Regions from separate parts of the Streptomyces sp. NPDC001100 genome, predicted to be linked through region 2. Evidence: riboswitches for the same ligand, from Rfam matches in the RefSeq annotation. Region 2 holds a riboswitch; the other holds the start of a gene.
What was found. A riboswitch is a leader RNA that binds a small molecule or an ion and turns the genes downstream of it on or off. The one in region 2 is predicted to bind cyclic di-AMP.
Positions count from the first base shown of each region.

Region 1: another riboswitch for cyclic di-AMP. It lies ahead of ACWDEW_RS26545 (transglycosylase SLT domain-containing protein); the one in region 2 lies ahead of ACWDEW_RS04275 (transglycosylase family protein).

Region 1 covers NZ_JBSFKO010000019.1:26,191-31,002, forward strand. The annotation lists gene ACWDEW_RS26540 (CocE/NonD family hydrolase) at 1-1,126, shown strand, start outside; cyclic di-AMP (ydaO/yuaA leader) riboswitch at 1,389-1,560, shown strand; gene ACWDEW_RS26545 (transglycosylase SLT domain-containing protein) at 1,564-2,031, shown strand; gene ACWDEW_RS26550 (HAD family hydrolase) at 2,121-2,927, opposite strand; gene ACWDEW_RS26555 (LacI family DNA-binding transcriptional regulator) at 3,034-4,062, opposite strand; gene ACWDEW_RS26560 (carbohydrate ABC transporter permease) at 4,120-4,812, opposite strand, start outside.
Region 2 covers NZ_JBSFKO010000002.1:442,078-446,889, forward strand. The annotation lists gene ACWDEW_RS04265 (FtsB family cell division protein) at 1-120, opposite strand, end outside; gene eno (phosphopyruvate hydratase) at 237-1,523, opposite strand; gene ACWDEW_RS04275 (transglycosylase family protein) at 1,817-2,512, opposite strand; cyclic di-AMP (ydaO/yuaA leader) riboswitch at 2,522-2,690, opposite strand; gene ACWDEW_RS04280 (transglycosylase family protein) at 2,884-3,849, opposite strand; gene ACWDEW_RS04285 (cytochrome P450 family protein) at 4,040-4,812, opposite strand, start outside.

The sequences.
Region 1 (4,812 bases), on a different contig from region 2:
GCTGCGCTGGTGGGACCACTGGCTGAAGGGCGAGGACACGGGAGTCATGGAGGAACCTCCGCTGCGGGCCTACGTCAGCGACTCGCATCCTCCGGCCACGGCCTACGACACCCTGCCGGGCCGTTGGGTCGGCGAGCCCACGTGGCCCTCGCCCCACGTGAAGACGACGACGTACGGCCTCCGGGGCGCGCCCGTCCTGGTGCGCTCCCCCATGCACACCGGTGTGGACGCGGGCCGGTTCTTCCCGTTCGGGAACGACGCCGACCTGCCGCCGGACCAGCGGGACGAGGACGCGCGGTCGGCGTGCTTCGAGTTCGAGGTGCCGGCCGAGACGTGGGTACTGGGGCGGCCGAGGGTGCGGCTGCGGCTGACCTGCGGTGTGCCGCGCGGGCAGGTGGTCGCGCGGCTGTGCGATGTCGCGCCGGACGGGTCGTCGACGCTGGTCACCCGCGGTGTGCTGAACCTGTCGGCCCGGCACGGGCGGGACCGGGCGGTGCCGTGGACGCCGGGCACCACGGAGGACGTGACCTTCGAACTGAACGGCATCGGGCACGCGTTTCCGCCGGGCCATCGGATCCGGCTCGCGGTGTCGTCGGCGTACTGGCCCTGGATCTGGCCGCAGCCGGAGTCCGGGGCGGGGTTCACGCTGGATCCGGAGGGATGTGCGATGGAACTTCCGGTGCGGGAAAGGGAGTTGACGTACGACATTCGCTTCGACGAGCCCGAGGAGGCCGCGCCGATCGGGGTCAACCACCCCGCCACGCTGGACGAGCCGCGGCCCGAGCGGCTGGTCGTGCGGGATGTGGCGAAGGGTGAGTGGCGGCTGGAGGTGGATCCCCGGTACGGCGGCACGCGGGTGTATCCGGACGGGCTCGAATTCACCGAGGACGCGCTGGAGACGTACACGATCGACGAGTCGGACCCTTTGTCCGCCCGCACGCGGTCCGACTGGACGATCCGGCTGCATCGGCCGGAGCTGGGATGGGACACGACCGTGCGGACGCGGTCCGAGATCACCTGCGACGAAACGGACTTTATTACCTCGAATGAGGTGATCTGCACCGAGGGCAGCGAAGTGATCTTTCACCGCACTTGGGAGAAAAGGATTCCGAGAACTGCCAGTTGAGGACGAATGCCCGATTTGCCGTTCTTTATCTCGCCGTGAGTTGGGTCACGCGTTTGTGTGCGTGGCCTGTGGTCCTGCGTTTTTACGTTTCCCTTGTGGTTATTGACAGTTGAACCTTGGCTTACGCAAAGGATCAAGTGCCCCATACGCCTCAGACCAAGGTCAATAGGGGTTAGGTGTGATTCCGCCACTTGTTCCGGACATGTGCTCTCGCATAGTTTCCGGGCCTGTCGAGCGGAACGCCGAATCCTGCCGCCGCCCGGCATCCCAGTCACGAACTTCTCGCACGGCAGGAGCGGGGGACCCAGGTAAGTCGCCGGACCGGTCGCTGCGACCGGGACGGCTCGGGGTTAAGTCACGTCCGTGAGGGCGTGGCCGGGCACCTCCCAGCCCGAACCCGACAGCTCACCTCGCAGGCGACGGAGAGGAACCTCGTCATGCCTGCATCCGCTCAGTCCCGCCGCGCCCGCCTTGTCCGCCGTGTCGTTGTCGCCGGTACCGGTGTCGCGATCCTCGCGCTGCCTGTCGTCGGGGCGACCACCGCCTCGGCCGCCACGACCTCGTCGACCACGCTCGCCGGATACCCCAACACCCTTGACGGGTGGATCCGTGAGTCGCTCGCGATCATGGCGCAGAAGGGAATTCCGGGTACGTACAACGGGATCTACCGGAACGTGATCCGTGAGTCGTCCGGCAACCCGTACGCGATCAACAACTGGGACTCCAACGCGGCGGCGGGTACGCCGTCGAAGGGGCTGCTCCAGGTGATCGACCCGACGTTCAACGCGTATCACGTTGCCGGGACTTCGTTCGATCCGTACGACCCGGTTGCGAACATCACCGCCGCCTGCAACTACGCGGCGGCCGTGTATGGCTCCATCGACAACGTGTACGGGGCTTACTAGAGACTGTCGGATCAGCCACGACGGGTTGTCTGTCCGTCTGCCGCGCCGTCGTGGCTGGTCGCGCGGTTCCCGCGCCCCTGAAAGACGCTTCAGTCGAGGAGTCTTTCCAGGACCAGCGCGATGCCGTCGTCCTCGTTCGACTTCGTCACCTCGTCGGCCACCGCCTTGAGTTCGGGGTGGGCGTTGGCCATCGCCACTCCGTGGGCCGCCCAGTCGAACATGGGGATGTCGTTCGGCATGTCGCCGAAGGCGATGGTGTCGGACGGGGTCAGGCCCAAGTGGCGGGCCGCCAGGGCGAGGCCCGTCGCCTTGGTGATGCCGAGTGGCTGGAGTTCGACGGTACCGGGACCCGACATGGTGACCGAGGCCAGGGAACCGACCACCGAGCGGGCCGTGGACGCCAACTCGTCGTCCTCCAGGGCGGGGTGACGGAGCAACACCTTGCTGATCGGTTCGGACCACAAGTCGTCGCGCCTGCCCACCCGTACGGCGGGGAGCGTGGGGTGCGGCATCAAGTAGCCGGGCTCGATGAGGGTGAGGCCGTCCACTCCGTCCTGGTCGACCGCCGCGAACACCTGGCCCACTTCCGCCTCGATCTTGCCGAGCGCGGTCTCCGCCAGCTCACGGTCCAGGGTGACCGACCAGAGCAGACGGTCCGCGCCGGCGTCGTACAACTGCGCGCCCTGTCCGCACACCGCGAGCCCCCTGCTGCCGAGGTCTTCGAGGAGCGGGCGCACCCTCGGAGCGGGCCGGCCGGTGACGACCAGGTGCCGGGCGCCGGCCGCCGACGCCCTCGCCAGTGCGATGCGGGACCGGTCGGAGAGCGTGTCGTCGCCGCGCAGCAGCGTCCCGTCCAGGTCGGTGGCGATCAGTGCATATGCGAGGGGTGCGGCCATGATCAGAGAATACGGATGGAACGCCCCACCGACTCGACACGAACCGGACGGCTGCTGCCTTCACATACGTTGACCCGAGTTCCGGTTGGTTTGACAGTTACGGCGGTTATGCCGACTCCCGGATCACCAGTTCGGTGGGCAGGATCACGCCCGCCGTGTCCTCGCCGGCGATCTGCGCGAGCAGCATGCGGACCATTTCGGCGCTGATGCGGTCGTAGGGCTGGCGCATGGTCGTGAGGGCCGGGGTGATCGCCGTGGCCGCCGCCGAGTCGTCGAAGCCTCCGACAGCGATGTCATCCGGGACCGAACGGCCGGATTGCTGGAGGGTGTTGACGACTCCCAGAGCCATCAGGTCCGACGCCACGAACACCGCGTCCAGGTCGGGGGCCCGCGTCAGGAGTCTGCGGGCCGCTTCCTCGCCGCCCGTGCGGCGGTAGTCGCCTTCCACGACGAGTGCGGGGTCGTGGGGCAGGCCCGCCTCCGTGAGGACGTCCCGGTAGCCGGCCAGGCGGTCGGGGCCGCCCGGCGCGTCGAGCGGGCCGGTGACCATGGCGATGCGGCGTCTGCCGCGGGAGATGAGGTGGCGGACCATTTCCTGGGCGCCGTCGCGGTCGGCCGCGGCCACGTAGCTGTACTTGGAGGCGGGGCCGAGCGGTTTGCCGCAGGCCACCAACGGGATGCCGGCGTCGCGGAGTTCGGCCGCCACCGGGTCGCCGCTGTGGTTGGAGACCAGCAGGACTCCGTCCACGTGGCCCGAGGTGATGTAGCGGGTGAGGCGGCGGCGGTCGTCCTTGGAGGAGGCCAGCATCAGGAGCAGGGGGATGTCGTGGCGGGCCAGGTGCTCGGTGCAACCCCGCAGCAGGACATTGAAGTTGGGGTCCTCGAAGAACTTCTCCTGCGGCTCGGTGAGGAGGAACGCCACCGAGTCCGACCGTCCGGTGCTCAGGGAGCGGGCGTGCCGGTTGACGACGTAGCCCGTCTTCCTGATCGCCGTCTCCACGGCGGTGCGGGCGGCCGGCGAGACGTAGTGGCCGCCGTTCAGGAAGCGGGAGACGGTCCCCCGGGAGACGCCTGCCTCCCGGGCCACGTCGTGGATGGTGGGCGGTTTGCGGCGTCCGTTCGGACTGGTGGTCATGGTCCTCGTTCTGCCGGTTCAGTGCGGTGGGGGGAGGTACTGCTCGCTACATACGTCTCACGCCTTGACCGAGCCGCTCAGCAGGTCCAGGGACCAGAACCGCTGGATCACCAGGAAGAGCGCGATCAGCGGCAGGATCGCGAGGAAGCAGCCCATGATGACCAGCGTGTAGAGGGCGGGCTGTGAGGCGCCCTGGTTGAGCAGGGTGTAAAGGCCCAGCGTGATCGGGAACTTGGTGTCGTCCGCGAGCATCACGTACGGCAGCAGGAAGTTGTTCCAGATGCCGACGAACTGGAACAGGAACACCGTGATGAGCCCCGGCATCATCATCGGGACCGCGATCCGCGAGAAGATCCGCCACTCGCTCGCGCCGTCCATGCGGGCGGCTTCGAGGAGTTCGGCGGGCACGGAGGCCGCCGCGTAGATACGGACGAGGTAGACGCCGTACGGGGAGAGGATCGACGGCAGGAGCATCGACCAGTACGAGTCGGCCAGGCCCAGCTTCGAGAGGAGCAGGTACTGCGGGACCGTCAGCACGATGCTCGGGACCAGGACGCCGGCCAGCATCAGCTTGAAGACGAACTCCCGGCCGCGGAAGGCGAATCGGCCCAGCGCGTAGCCGCCGGCGGCCGAGACCGCGGCGGAGAGCAGGGCGCCGCCGCCCGCGTAGAAGAGGGAGTTGACCATCCACTCCCAGTAGATGCCGTTCCGGTAGGAGCTCAACTCCTTGAAGTTGTCGAGGAATCCGGA
Region 2 (4,812 bases):
GAGCCGGGAGCGGCGGGCCTGCCGTTTGGTCTGGGAGCGGTAGACACGGGCCGCCGTCTGCTCGCCGAGCAGCTTGAGCCTGGTCGCGGTGGAGAACCGGTCCCGGTCCTTCACGGCCATGTCCCGCCTCCCCTTCACACGTGCGTACGTCCCCGCACACGGTACGGGACCGGGTGCGGGGACGTACGTACGACTGGCGAAGGATTGACCCTGGTGGGGTCAGCCCGTTACCGGTCTCAGCCCTTGAAGCGGGGGAACGCGGAGCGGCCCGCGTACTCGGCGGCGTCGTCGAGGATCTCCTCGATGCGCAGCAGCTGGTTGTACTTGGCGACGCGGTCCGAGCGGGCGGGGGCGCCGGTCTTGATCTGGCCGCAGTTCACCGCGACGGCGAGGTCGGCGATGGTGACGTCCTCGGTCTCGCCGGAGCGGTGGGACATCATGCACTTGAAGCCGTTGCGCTGGGCCATCTCGACGGCGTCCAGGGTCTCGGTCAGCGAGCCGATCTGGTTCACCTTGACGAGCAGGGCGTTGGCGGTGCCCTCCTCGATGCCGCGGGCGAGGCGCTCGGGGTTGGTGACGAAGAGGTCGTCGCCGACGATCTGGACCTTCTCGCCGAGGCGGTCGGTGATGACCTTCCAGCCGGCCCAGTCGTCCTCGTACAGCGGGTCCTCGATGGAGACGAGCGGGTACGCGGAGACGAGCTCCTCGTAGTACTCGGTCATCTCGGCGGCCGAGCGGGACTTGCCCTCGAACTCGTACTTGCCGTCCTTGTAGAACTCGGACGCGGCGACGTCGAGCGCGAGCGCGATCTGCTCGCCGGGGACGTAACCGGCCTGCTTGATGGCCTCGATGATGAGGTCGAGGGCGGCGCGATTGGACTCCAGGTTCGGGGCGAAGCCGCCCTCGTCGCCGAGGCCGGTGGACAGGCCCTTGGTCTTCAGCACCTTCTTGAGGGTGTGGTAGACCTCGGCGCCCCAGCGCAGCGCCTCGGAGAAGGACTCCGCGCCGATCGGGGCGATCATGAACTCCTGGATGTCCACGTTCGAGTCGGCGTGCGAGCCGCCGTTCAGGATGTTCATCATCGGAACGGGCAGCAGGTGCGCGTTCGGGCCGCCCAGGTAGCGGAAGAGGGGGAGGTCGCTGGCCTCGGACGCGGCGTGCGCGACGGCGAGGGAGACGCCGAGGATGGCGTTGGCGCCGAGCGAGCCCTTGTTGTCGGTGGCGTCCAGGTCGAACATGGCCTGGTCGATCAGGCGCTGCTCGGTGGCGTCGTAGCCGACGAGCTCCGGGCCGATCTGCTCGATGACGGCGAGGACGGCCTTCTCGACACCCTTGCCGCCGTAGCGGTTGGGGTCGCCGTCACGCAGCTCGATGGCTTCGAAGGCACCCGTGGAGGCGCCGGACGGAACGGCGGCACGACCCGTGCTGCCGTCGTCGAGGCCGACCTCGACCTCGACCGTGGGGTTGCCTCGGGAGTCCAGGATTTCCCGGGCTACGACGACGTCGATGGACGGCACGAGCATCTCCTTCTTGGGGTCTGACGCGGCTACGGCAACACCGCAGCGGCTCTGCGAGACGAGCCTAACCGGCTCGGGGCGATTGGCCATCCGGTCGGCCGCCTGATGGACAGAACCGAGAGTAAATTGTTTCCGAACGGAACAAAAAGCTTTCCCGAAGCGGACACAAAAAGGCCCCGCCCCGGTGCGTACGGGGGAACACGCACCGGGGCGGGGAGCCCGTGGGGGACGGGGGTGACCCTCACGAGGTCTCCATGGTGGAGTCCGCGGATGTGAGGGCGCTGTGGTTCAGCTGAGAGCTACTTAAGGTGGAGCTGCTGGCCCGGGTAGATGAAGTCGGCATCGTCGATGATGTCCTTGTTCAGCTTGAACAGGTGCTGCCAGCCGCCCTTGACCTTGTGCTTCTCGGCGATGGAGCTGAGGGTGTCGCCCTTGACGACCTTGTACTCGCCGTCACCCTTCTTGACCTTCTTGCCGGTCGGGGTGGAGACGGTCTTCTTGGCGGCCGGACGCTCGGCGGAGCGCGAGGCGGTCGTGTTGGACGTGGAGCGCTCGGTGGTGCTCTTGGAGGAGCTTGAGCCGTTCGAGCTGCTCGACGAGCTGGAGCTGCCGCCGGAGTAGGCGGCGCCCGACAGGCCGGTGCCGCAGACGGGCCAGGCACCCTTGCCCTGGGAGGCGAGAACCTTCTCGGCCACGGCTATCTGCTGCGACTTGGAGGCCTGGTTCGCGGTGGAGGCGTAGGCGGTGCCGCCGTACGCGGCCCACGTCGAGGCGGAGAACTGCAGACCGCCGTAGTAGCCGTTGCCCGTGTTGATGGACCAGTTGCCGCCGGACTCGCAGCTGGCGACCGTGTCCCACTCGGAGGCGGTCGCGGCGGAGGCGCTGCCGGTCGCCATGAGCGGGGCGGCGATGGCGACGCCGGTCACGCCGGCGAGCGTGGCGACGCGGGTGGCCTTGGACGGACGGCGGTGCTTGCCCTTGCTGGAAAACAGCATGGAAAATCCCAATCCCCTCACCGACGCCTACGAGGTGAGCTGTCGGGTTCGGGCCGTGTGAGTTGCCCGGCCGCGCACCTCTCGGTGCACGGCTTCACCCCAAGCCGCACTCGGCATCAACTGCCGGGCCCGGCACTTACCTTGGGTCCCCCGCTCCTGCCTACGGCGCTTGACGCGACGAATGTTCCCGGAGGCCGCTGGCAGGACTCGGCGTGTGCGGCAGCCGGGGCTCGTGGTGACGAGCGGCCTTGACCGTAGACACGGAATCGGCGGAATTTCAAAGACGATCAGGGCTTCTGAGACTCATCCCACACTTTCACCAAAGCGGACATTCGCCGCGAAGTGTGACGCGAACTCCCGCTGTTTTGCTGCTACTTTCCGCCCGTTTCAGCACTGACGTCCAAGGTCTGACCGGCGACAATCGCGGCCGGATCGGCGCCTATCACCTTTTTGTTCTCGGCGTAGAGCGCGCGCCATCCGCCGTCGAGGCCAAGGGAGTCGGCGATGGACGCGAGGGAGTCGCCGGCGCGGACGGTGTACGCCTGCGGCACCGCGTCCTCCTCGGCGCTCGCTCCGCGGTGCTTGCCGGCGCTCTGCTGCTGGACACCCTGGTCGGCGGTGTCGTCGAGCGCGCCGGTGTCGACGAGGCTCCACTTGCCCACCGCTTGCTGCGAGTTGTCCGATTCGTCGAGTTTCGGGGACTCGGTGGCCGAGCTGTCGCCCGCCGAAGAGGTGGTGGACTTGTCTGACTTGGTGGGTTTGTCCGTCGCGGAGGGGCTGGGGCTCTGCGAGTCGTCACCGGAGGTGCCGGCCGAATCGGAGGGGGTCGGGTCGGTGTTGCTGGAGTCGGACAGCCCGAACGACCCGGAGGAGCCGTCGGAGTCCGCGGAGCCCGAGGAGTCCGTCGCGCCGGTGGACGGCGAGTCGCTCGCGAGGCCGGTGTCGACGTTCGTCGAACCCGAGGTCGTGGTGAGGCCGGCGACCAGCGCGCAGGTGACCCACTCGGAGGTGCCCTTGGCGTCGAGAATCTTCTCGGCGACGGCTATCTGCTGCGAGCGGCTGGCGAGGTCGGCGGTCGGGGCGTAGTCCTCGCCGCCGTACTTGCTCCAGTCGTCCTGGGTCAGCTGGAGGCCGCCGTAGTGGCCGTTGCCGCTGTTCTCGCTCCAGGAGCCGCCGGTCTCGCACTCGGCCACCTTGTCCCAGGTGGTGCCGTCGGCGGCGTTCGCGGCGGCGGCGCCGAGGAGCGGGATGGCGATGGCGGAGCCGGTCACGCCGGCGGCGACGAGGATTGCCGGAGCCTGACGGGGGCGACGGTGACGACCGTTCCCGGAGAGCATGCGGAGGCCTTTCGCGTGACGACTGGGGGGAGCGCGCGGCGGGTGCTGCGGGGCGCCGCGCTGGTATTCGAACGTAGCCGCAGTCGATCACTTGTCACAAGTTAATGCCACGTAGATCACGTGAAGATCACAGACTTGAGGAACTGTCATCTTCGGGTTTACGCGGCGAGATGCCCTGTTCGGTCCGGGTCTACGACGGTGTCCACGGAGTTGGTGTGCCCGCTCCTGGCGTGAACTCCACGGGCAGGGTGCGCAGTCCGCGCATGATGAGGCCGCCGCGCCAGCGCAAGTCGGCCGGGTCGGCGGCCAGTTGAAGGTCCGGCAGGCGGGTGAGGAGGGTGGCGAGCGCGGTCTGCCCCTCCAGGCGGGCGAGCGGGGCGCCGAGGCAGTAGTGGATGCCGTGGCCGTAGCCGAGGTGTTGATTGTCACGCCGTCCGAGATCCAGCACGTCGGGATCGGCGAACCGCTCCGGATCGCGGTCCGCGGCGGCCAGTACGACGAGCACGGGGTCGCCGGCCGCGATGTCCTGCCCGCCGAGGGTGAGGGGGCGGGTGGCGAAGCGCCAGGTCGCCAGCTCCACCGGGCCGTCGTAGCGCAGGAGTTCCTCGACGCCGGTTTCGAGGAGGCCGTGTTCGCCCGCGGCGAGGGACTTCTCCAGGCGGGCACGCTGCTCGGGGTGGGTGAGGAGGGCGTAGGTGCCGTTGCCGATGAGGTTGACGGTCGTCTCGAAACCGGCGAAGAGCAGGATGAAGGCCATCGCCGCGGCCTCGTTCTCGGTGAGGTGCTCGCCCTCGTCGGAGGCACGGATGAGGGCGGAGATGAGGTCTTCGGTGGGGGCGGTGTCCGGGGTGCCGGGGAAGGTCCCGCCGGGGGGCGGGGCGGGGGCGTCGGAAAGGGCCGCGCGCTTGCGGTGGATGAGGTCGGCGAGATAGCCGCGCATCTTCTTCACCGACCGCGCGACTC